2 regions of the Gordonia paraffinivorans genome follow, and region 1 is predicted to be linked to the other one. Evidence: riboswitches for the same ligand, from Rfam matches in the RefSeq annotation. Region 1 holds a riboswitch; the other holds the start of a gene.
What was found. A riboswitch is a leader RNA that binds a small molecule or an ion and turns the genes downstream of it on or off. The one in region 1 is predicted to bind cobalamin.

Region 2: it holds a riboswitch for cobalamin, as region 1 does, so the genes downstream of both, E1P53_RS16860 (FecCD family ABC transporter permease) here and E1P53_RS19715 (CbtB domain-containing protein) in region 1, are expected to answer to the same signal.

What each region holds. Positions count from the first base shown of each region.
Region 1 is NZ_CAACYD010000007.1:1,462,165-1,466,526, reverse strand. Features, by position in the region: gene E1P53_RS19730 (acyl-CoA dehydrogenase family protein) at 1-468, opposite strand, end outside; gene E1P53_RS19725 (histidine phosphatase family protein) at 604-1,110, opposite strand; gene E1P53_RS19720 (CbtA family protein) at 1,136-1,963, opposite strand; gene E1P53_RS19715 (CbtB domain-containing protein) at 1,991-2,248, opposite strand; cobalamin riboswitch at 2,286-2,473, opposite strand; gene E1P53_RS19710 (ATP-dependent helicase) at 2,487-4,362, shown strand, end outside.
Region 2 is NZ_CAACYD010000007.1:838,574-842,935, reverse strand. Features, by position in the region: gene E1P53_RS16870 (excalibur calcium-binding domain-containing protein) at 134-406, opposite strand; gene E1P53_RS16865 (L-lactate dehydrogenase) at 597-1,550, opposite strand; cobalamin riboswitch at 1,675-1,857, shown strand; gene E1P53_RS16860 (FecCD family ABC transporter permease) at 1,899-2,978, shown strand; gene E1P53_RS16855 (ABC transporter ATP-binding protein) at 2,978-3,823, shown strand; gene E1P53_RS16850 (ABC transporter substrate-binding protein) at 3,820-4,362, shown strand, end outside.

The DNA of each region.
Region 1 (4,362 bases):
CTTCATGCCGCCCAGCGCATCCGAGCCCGAGTCGGGTTCGGTGATGGCCCAGGCGCCGATCTTCTCCATCGTCACCAGTTCCGGCAACCAGCGCTTCTTCTGTGCGAGGGTGCCGCGGCTGCGGATCGTCGACGCGGTCAGGCCCATGCTCACGCCCAGCGAGGCGACGAGGCCGAGACACACGCCGGCCAGTTCGATGTTGACCATCATGAACATCGAGCCGCCCATGGCGCCGCCACCGCCGCCGGACGACTCCTTCTTCTCCCCGGCGGCCTCGGCCGCGAGTTCCTTCTCCAGCGCGTCCTTGGCCATCTGGTCGACGCCGAAGGTCTGCAGCAGCTTGCGGGTGATGTCGTAGGGCGGGAGCTGGCCGGACTCGAGCTCGTCGACATGTGGCCGGATCTCCTTGTCGATGAACGCGCGCAGCGCATCCCGAACCATCAGGTCTTCTTCGGACCACTCGAACATCGTCACTCTCCCAGACCGGTAGCCACCGAGGTGGAACACGTTTCACTTTGCCGGTTCAACTGTGTCAGGAGTCACTGTCGATGTCTAGGCACATCACGGCGATTCCGTCTCTTCGTGTCTTCGCCGTGCGTCGTCTCACCCGCCGGTACGGTCCCGGGGCCACCGGTACACGGCCGCCGGCCGGACCTCGGTCCGGAAGTAGTCGGAGGCCTCTCGGCACAGCAGGGCCTGGGCGACGGGCATGGCCACGACGACCGCACGGCCGGCGATCTCGTCCATCATGTGGTCCCGCCAGGCGTGGAGGCGATCGACGAGGCCGGCGATGCTCTCCCCTCCGTGCGGTGTCGCGCCGGGGTCGGCGAACCAGGCCGCGAGGTGGTGCGGCGGGACCTGTTCCGGCGCGAGGCCGGCCCATGCGCCCACGTCCAGGGTGCGCAGCGCGTCGTCGACGATCTGCTCGACGGGTGCGCCGAGGAGACGGGCGCTCTCGAGGGTCGCCGGCTCGGGCCCACAGGCGACGACGGGTTCGATGCCGCCTGCCACCGCGACGACGTCCCGGCGCCCCCGGTCGTCCAGCGGCGCCTCACCGCCGAAGCGCACCGACCTGTTGGGGCCGGTGCGCCCGGCGGTGATGATCTGCATCAGCGGTGAGTGCACCCGGCCGCGCTCACCTCGAACCGGCGCCGACGACGGTCCGCCCGTCGCTCCTCGAACGCGACATCGCGCCGAGGGCCACCGCGAAGGTCAGCGTCAGGACGGTCCAGAGGATGACCTGGTTGGCGATCGCGTACACGCGGAAATCGCCCACCACGTCGGCCGGGAATCCCGGGAACACGATCTGCCCGGCGTCGTCGCGCAGGGGTTCGGGGACCTCGTGGAACGACGGCAGCACCGCGATGGTGACGCCCACGGCGACCAGATACGCCGCCGTGCCGACGATCCCCGAGACGAGCCCGCCGATCCGCGGTCGCAGCCACAGCGCGAGCACCACGGCCGCGATGGCGAGCACCACAGACGCCACGGTGATCGTCAGGAACGCCGCGGTCCGCTCGCCGATGGTCTCGTCGTCGCCGACCGCGGGCGGATTGCCCGGGTAGGCGAAGAACGGCACGCCGAAGACGGCGACGAACCCGATCACGCCGAGCGCGCCCGCGACCGCGCGCGGGTCGGTCGCCGGGTACCGCCTGCCGACGTAGGACCACAGGACCGTGAACGCGACCGCGAAGAACGCTCCCATGCAGAGTGCGAACACCAGAGTGCCGACACCGGCCCCGAGGTTCTCCTGCATGGCGCGGGTGAAGACCTCACCCTCCTCGCCGTGGTGGTGGTGTCCGCCCGCGGCGTGTTCGAGGGTCTCCTCGGCCTCCGAACGCGCGCCCTCGTAGTCGATGGCCTTGCCCACGACCGGTTCGATGAACATCCGGGCGAAGACGAACGAGATGATGCCGGCGATCAGACCCGACAGCAGGCCCGCGCCGATGAACTTCTTCTCCATGTGAACTTGTCCCCTTCCGCCGGTCGCTCAGTGGCAGGGGAAGCCGAGGAAGTGGCGTGCGTCGTGCACGAACTCGTGCACGTAGGTGTTCTCGCCGAACACCGACACCACGCCCTGGTCGTACCCGAGGAAGTAGTAGGCCAGTGCGGCGAGCAGCACGGTGAGGCTCAGCCAGAGCGCGGCGCTCGCCGCGGAGAGGTTCGGCACCGCGATGGCCCGCGGTGCGGCCGCGGCCGCTGTCGTGCCGGATACGGGGATTCCCTGATCAGGGGTTCCGATGGTCATGTGTCGGTGTCCTTTCGCCGATCTCGCGTCGGAGAGTTGTGGATCTCATCCGCCGGCACGGCATCCTGGCTCGCGTCGACATCGGACACCGTCGAGATACTCCCGACCGCGTCCGGTTGTCGTCGCTCACAGTGGCGCGACCGCTCCGGATTCTCACCGGATTCCCCGTACAGGCGTACGTCGACCTTATACGCACGCGATACGGCCGTCTGTCGCACCGGTGAGACATAGTGGAGAGATGCCCCGCCCCTCGGTGCTCGACCGCTTCACCGCCCCCACCCGGCGGTGGTTCACCAGCGCCTTCACCAAGCCCACCGCCGCGCAGAAGGGCGCGTGGACCTCCATCGCCGACGGCGCGAACACCCTCGTCATCGCACCGACGGGCTCCGGCAAGACCCTCGCGGCATTCCTGTGGGCCCTCGACCGGCTCGCCGCCGAGGCCGCCGGGCGGGCCGCCGAGCCGAGACGGACCGGTACCCGCGTCGTCTACATCTCGCCGCTGAAGGCGCTCGCGGTCGACGTCGAGCGCAACCTCCGCGCCCCGCTGACCGGCATCACGCGCGCCGCGCAGGAGCTGAACCTGCCCGAGCCGAACATCACCGTCGGCGTCCGCTCCGGCGACACCCCGGCGGCCGAGCGCCGCAGTTTGATCAAGTCGCCGCCGGACATCCTGATCACCACGCCGGAGTCGCTCTACCTGATGCTTACGTCGGCGGCGCGCGAGACGCTCACCGACGTCGAGGCGGTCATCGTCGACGAGGTGCACGCCGTCGCCTCGACCAAGCGCGGCACCCATCTCGCGCTCACCCTCGAACGTCTCGACGAGCTGCTCGAGAAGCCGGCGCAGCGCATCGGCCTGTCGGCGACGGTGCGGCCGCCCGAGGTGGTGGCCGGCTTCCTGTCCGGGGCCGCCCCGTGCACCGTCGTGAAGCCGAAGGCCGAGAAGACCTTCGACCTGCGCGTCGACGTGCCCGTCGAGGACATGGCGAACATCCCGCCGCCTCCGGGTCCCGAGGGTGCCGGCGCAGAACTCGACGACGCGTTCTCGCCGACCGCGGGATCGCTGTGGCCCTACGTCGAGGCCGCCATCGTCGACCAGATCGAGGCAAACCGCGCGACCATCGTGTTCGCGAACTCGCGCCGGCTCGCCGAGAAGCTGACCGCCCGTCTCAACGAGATCCACGCCGAACGTCACGGCTCGCCCGCCGAGCAGAAGGCCAACCCGTCGGTCGCCGGGGGCGCACCGGCGCTGGTGATGGGAAGCGGTGCCAGTTCGGGAGCCGAGCCCGTACTCGCGCGCGCCCACCACGGCTCGGTCAGCAAGGAACAACGCGCGCAGATCGAGGACGACCTCAAGTCGGGCCGCCTGCGATGCGTGGTCGCCACGAGTTCGCTCGAACTCGGCATCGACATGGGCTCGGTGGATCTCGTCATCCAGGTGGAGGCCCCGCCGTCGGTGGCCAGCGGCCTGCAGCGCATCGGTCGCGCCGGCCACCAGGTCGGCGAGATCAGCCAGGGCATCCTGTTCCCCAAGCACCGCACCGACCTGCTGCACTGCACGGTGACCGTCGAGCGCATGCTCGACGGTCAGATCGAGCAGATCAGCGTGCCGCAGAACCCGCTCGACATCCTCGCCCAGCAGACGATCGCGGCGGCCGCCGTCGACGACCTCGACGTCGACCACTGGTACGAGGTGGTGCGCCGCGCCGCGCCGTACCGGGAACTCGGTCGCGGGGTCTACGAGGCCACGCTCGACCTCATCGCGGGCCGGTTCCCGTCCGACGAGTTCGCCGAACTGCGGCCCCGCGTGAACTGGGATCGCGACGCCGGAGTCCTCACCGGACGCCGGGGCGCGCAACGGCTCGCGGTCACCTCGGGCGGCTCCATCCCCGACCGCGGCCTGTTCGGCGTCTTCATGGTCGGCGAGAAGGCCACGCGCGTGGGCGAACTCGACGAGGAGATGGTCTACGAGTCCCGCGTCGGCGACGTCTTCGCGCTCGGCGCGACGAGCTGGCGGATCGAGGACATCACCCACGACCGCGTGCTGGTGTCGCCGGCGTTCGGCCAACCCGGCCGGCTCCCCTTCTGGATCGGCGACGCGGTGGGCCGCCCCG
Region 2 (4,362 bases), 620 kb from region 1:
GACGATCGTCGGCGATCGGACAGAGACGGCGGACAGAGACGAAGTCGCCCGCGACTTCGATCAGCCCCGGCGATTTCGATCGCTGTCGCCGATCCGGACCGATGTCGTGGGCGACGTCGTTTCGACGCCGGGGTCAGTGCTGCTCGCAGGCGATGCCGTCGCCGTCGCGGTCGCTCTCCGAGTTGGCGTTGTAGAGGTCGGCGTCGACGGTGAAGTTCGTGACCGGGGTGCCCGAGGTCGAGTCGACCGCACCCGGCCTGCCGACACCGTGCGGGTAGTCCTCACGGAGAGCGGTGCAGTTCGGGTAGTCGGTCGCGGCCTGCGCCGGGGCGGCCACCGTCGGCGGCGCGATCATCAGCGCTCCCGCCGCCATAAAACCCAGCACCGTCTTCCGCACAACGCTCATCGTCGACCCTCTTCCACACCGATGCGATCAGGTAAAACCTACCGGCACGCGGCGGGCGGACCAGCATCGGAAGCGAGGATTGGTCCGGTCGAGTGACAGGCACCCGAGCCCACCCGAAGTCGAGGGTCGAGCCCACGATCGCGATGTCCAACCCGCGCGAGCGCACCAACCCGCGATCCTGTCGCCATCCCTACAACCCGAACCTCGCCTGCATCCGGCGCAGCGTCTCCGCCGACGCGAGCAGCCCCTCTCGCTCCTCGTCCGACAGCGGCACCTCGAGCCTGTTACGCGCACCGCCGCGATCGATCACGGTCGGCAGCGACAGGCACACGTCCTCGAGGCCGGGGAACCCGTCGGCGACCGTCGAGACGGGCATGACCCGGTGTTCGTCGCCGAGGACCGCCTCGACGATGCGCGTGGCCGCGAGTCCGATGGCGTAGTTGGTGGCGCCCTTGCCCTCGATGATCTTGTACGCGGCGTGCACCACCTCGTCTCGAATGGCCTCGCGCGCAGCGAAATCCATCGGCGGTCGACCGGGCAGCGGAGTCCACTGCGTCAGCGGGACCCCGCCGATCGTCGCCGACGACCACAGCGCGATCTCGGTGTCGCCGTGCTCGCCGACGATGTAGGCGTGCACGCTCTGCACGGCGACCCCGCAGTGGTCGGCGATCAGGAACCGCAGCCGCGACGAGTCGAGCACCGTTCCCGAACCGAACACCCGATTCGGCGGCAGCCCGCTGACCTCCAACGCCGCGCGCGTGACGACGTCGACGGGGTTGGTGACCATGAGATAGATCGCGTCTGGCGCAACCTCCAGGACCCGGGGCAGGATCGATCGCGTCAGGCCGATTGTGGCCTCGGCCAATTCGAGCCGCGACTGTCCCGGTTTCTGTTTGGCGCCGGCGGTCATCACGACGACGTCGGCACCTGCGCACACCGACATGTCGTCGGAGCCGACGACATCGGCGCGGGGCACGAACTCCAGACCGTGCGAGAGATCGAGGACCTCCGCGGCGACCTTCGCCGCGTTGACGTCCATGAGCGCGATGCTGCGCGCGACGCCACGGATCAGCGCGGAGTACGCGATCGCGGTGCCCACCGCACCCGCGCCGATGATCGCCAGCTTCGTCGGTCGTCCATTCATCGGGTCACCGTCCGCCTCGGTTCGCTTCGGGTCACATCGCCTCGTGGACACAAGGATAGGTGTCGTCGTCGTCCCGCGCCCGACGACCGCCTCGCCGGCGACGCCGCCCGGCGCCGGGGTTGGTACCCTCACCCTCGAGAGCGGTCGCACCCGCACCACGCGGAGGCAAGGGAACCTGGTGGGAATCCAGGACTGGCGCGCAGCGGTATGGGGGACGAACCCGACACACGGCCACTGGGGCAACCCGGGAAGGCGTCGGGTCCGGTCGAACCCGAGTCCGAATACCTGCCGCTCTCGACGAGTCCATCAGCGTCTCGCGCACAGACGCTCAGACCGAGGTGAGAACACGTGTCCCGTCCTCCCGACGGCACGACGCCGGTCGCCACCGCATTGTCGGTGCGGCGACTCCCGTCCGTGCCGCTTGCCCTGATCCTGTTGGCGCTCACGCTGGTGAGCATCACCCTGGCCACCGCGTTCGGCGCGGAGACCATCCCGATCGGAGAGGTCTGGCGCACCGTCGCCGGGCGTCTCCGCGGCGCCGAGGTCGACGCCGCGCATGCGGTCATCGTCTTCGATCTCCGGTTGCCACGGTCGATTCTCGCCGCGATCGTCGGCGGCGGCCTCGCACTCGCCGGTGCGCTGATGCAGGCACTGGTCCGCAACCCACTCGCCGAGCCTTACCTGTTGGGTGTGTCCGCCGGCGCCGCAGTCGGCGCGACCGTGGTCATCACGCTGGGTTCCCTTGCTGTGCTGGGAGTTTGGGCGCTCTCCGGCGGCGCGCTGCTCGGCTCGCTCGCGGCCTCGGTCGCGGTGTACGTCGTCGCCCGTGCGCAGGGAGGGCTGACACCGCTCCGGCTGATCCTGTCCGGGGTGGTGCTGTCGTCGGCGTTCATGGCGCTGTCGTCGCTGCTGGTCTTCACCGCCGCCGACCCGCACGCTGCCGACAACGTCATGTTCTGGATGCTCGGCAGCGTCGCCGGCGCGACCTGGGCAAAGGTGCAGATCGCGGGAGTGGTCGTCGTGGTCGCCGTGGTCGCGATGCTCGCGATCCACTCGTGGCTCGACGCCTACGCCGCGGGCACCGACACCGCGTCGTCCCTGGGGGTTCCGGTTCGCGGCGTCCGCAGCGCACTGTTCGCCGTCCAGGGAGTTCTGGTCGGGGTGATGGTCGCCGTTGCCGGCGGTATCGGCTTCGTCGGCCTCATCGTCCCCCACGCCGCACGCCTGCTCGCCGGCGCGACCCACCGGGCGATGCTCCCGGTCGCGGTCTGCGGTGGGGCACTGTTCCTGGTCTGGGTCGACGTGATCTCCCGGGTCGTGGCGTCACCCCGAGAGATGCCGCTCGGCATCGTGACCGGACTGATCGGCGCCCCGGTCTTCCTGTTCCTGATGGGTCGCCGCCAATACGTGTTCGGCGGGAGCGCCTGATGCCCCCGACCCGATTATCCGCGACCCGACCACCAGCACTGTCGCTTCACGCCCGGGCGGTCGGATGCAGACGCGGGTCCCGGATGATCCTGCGCGACGTGAACATCGACGTCCCGGCCCGCACCCGACTCGCGATCGTCGGCCCCAACGGCGCCGGTAAGTCCACCCTGCTCCGAACGCTGTGCGGGCTCGCATCGCCGGCGAGCGGACGGGTACTCGTCGACGACGACGACCTCGGCAGGCTTCCGGCGCGGCGGCGGGCCCGCTCGATCGCCGTCGTCGGGCAGGACGAGTTCCCCTCCGCGGAGCTGACCGTCGAGGAGGCCGTCGGGCTCGGGCGCACGCCCTACCGATCATCTTGGGCCACGGGCGATTCCGACGATGTCGCAGCCGTGCGCGACGCCCTGCGGGCGGTGGGTCTGGCCGGCTGGGAGCACAGGCCGTGCACCCAGTTGTCCGGTGGTGAACGGCACCGCGTCGTGCTGGCCCGTGCCCTCGCGCAGCAGACCCCGATCATCGTTCTCGACGAACCGACGAATCATCTCGACGCCGCGTGGCGCCTGCGCCTGATGCAGGTGCTCGACGACCTCGAGGCAACGGTGGTCGCGGCGATGCACGACCTCGACCTCGTACTCCGCCACTTCGACGCGGTCGCGGTCGTCGCCGACGGCGGGATCATCGCGCACGGACCACCGCTCGAGGTGCTCACATCCGAGTTGCTGGCCGCGGTCTTCGACGTGGCCGGCAGCGTCGTGCCCCATCCCGAGACGGGGCAGCCCCACCTACTCCTGAACTCGCCCATCGCGTCTGCCCGGCAGATGCTCGACATCGAGGAATCCCTGTGAAACCCACACTCCCCAGCACACTCATCACCGTCTCCGCTCTCACCGCGGCTCTCCTCGCCGGCTGCGGAACCGACAGCACCACAACATCGGCGAACACCGTCACGGTCACCAATTGCGGCGAACAGGTCAGCTTTCCGCAACCCCTCGAGCGCTTCTTCGTCAACGACGGCGGGATGATCGCGATCGCACTGGCCGCCGGCGCCCGCGACAAGATGGTGGCCGTCAGCTCGCTCGCCCGCGACAAGGACGTCCTGCGGCTCGTCTACGGCCCGGAGCAGGTCGACACCCTCAACGAGGTGTCCACGCAACCGCCTACCCTGGAGAACATCGTCGGCGCCCGGCCCCAGGTCCTCTACGCCGGATACAACTACGGCATGAGCGAATCCCGCGGGATCACCCCCGAAATCCTCGCCTCACACGGCATCGACGTGTACCAACTGTCAGAGGCCTGTCGGCAGGTCGACGGACATGCGCAGCGCGGCACGATGGACCCGTGGGTCGCTCTCGACACCGACCTGCGCAACATCGGCACGATCACG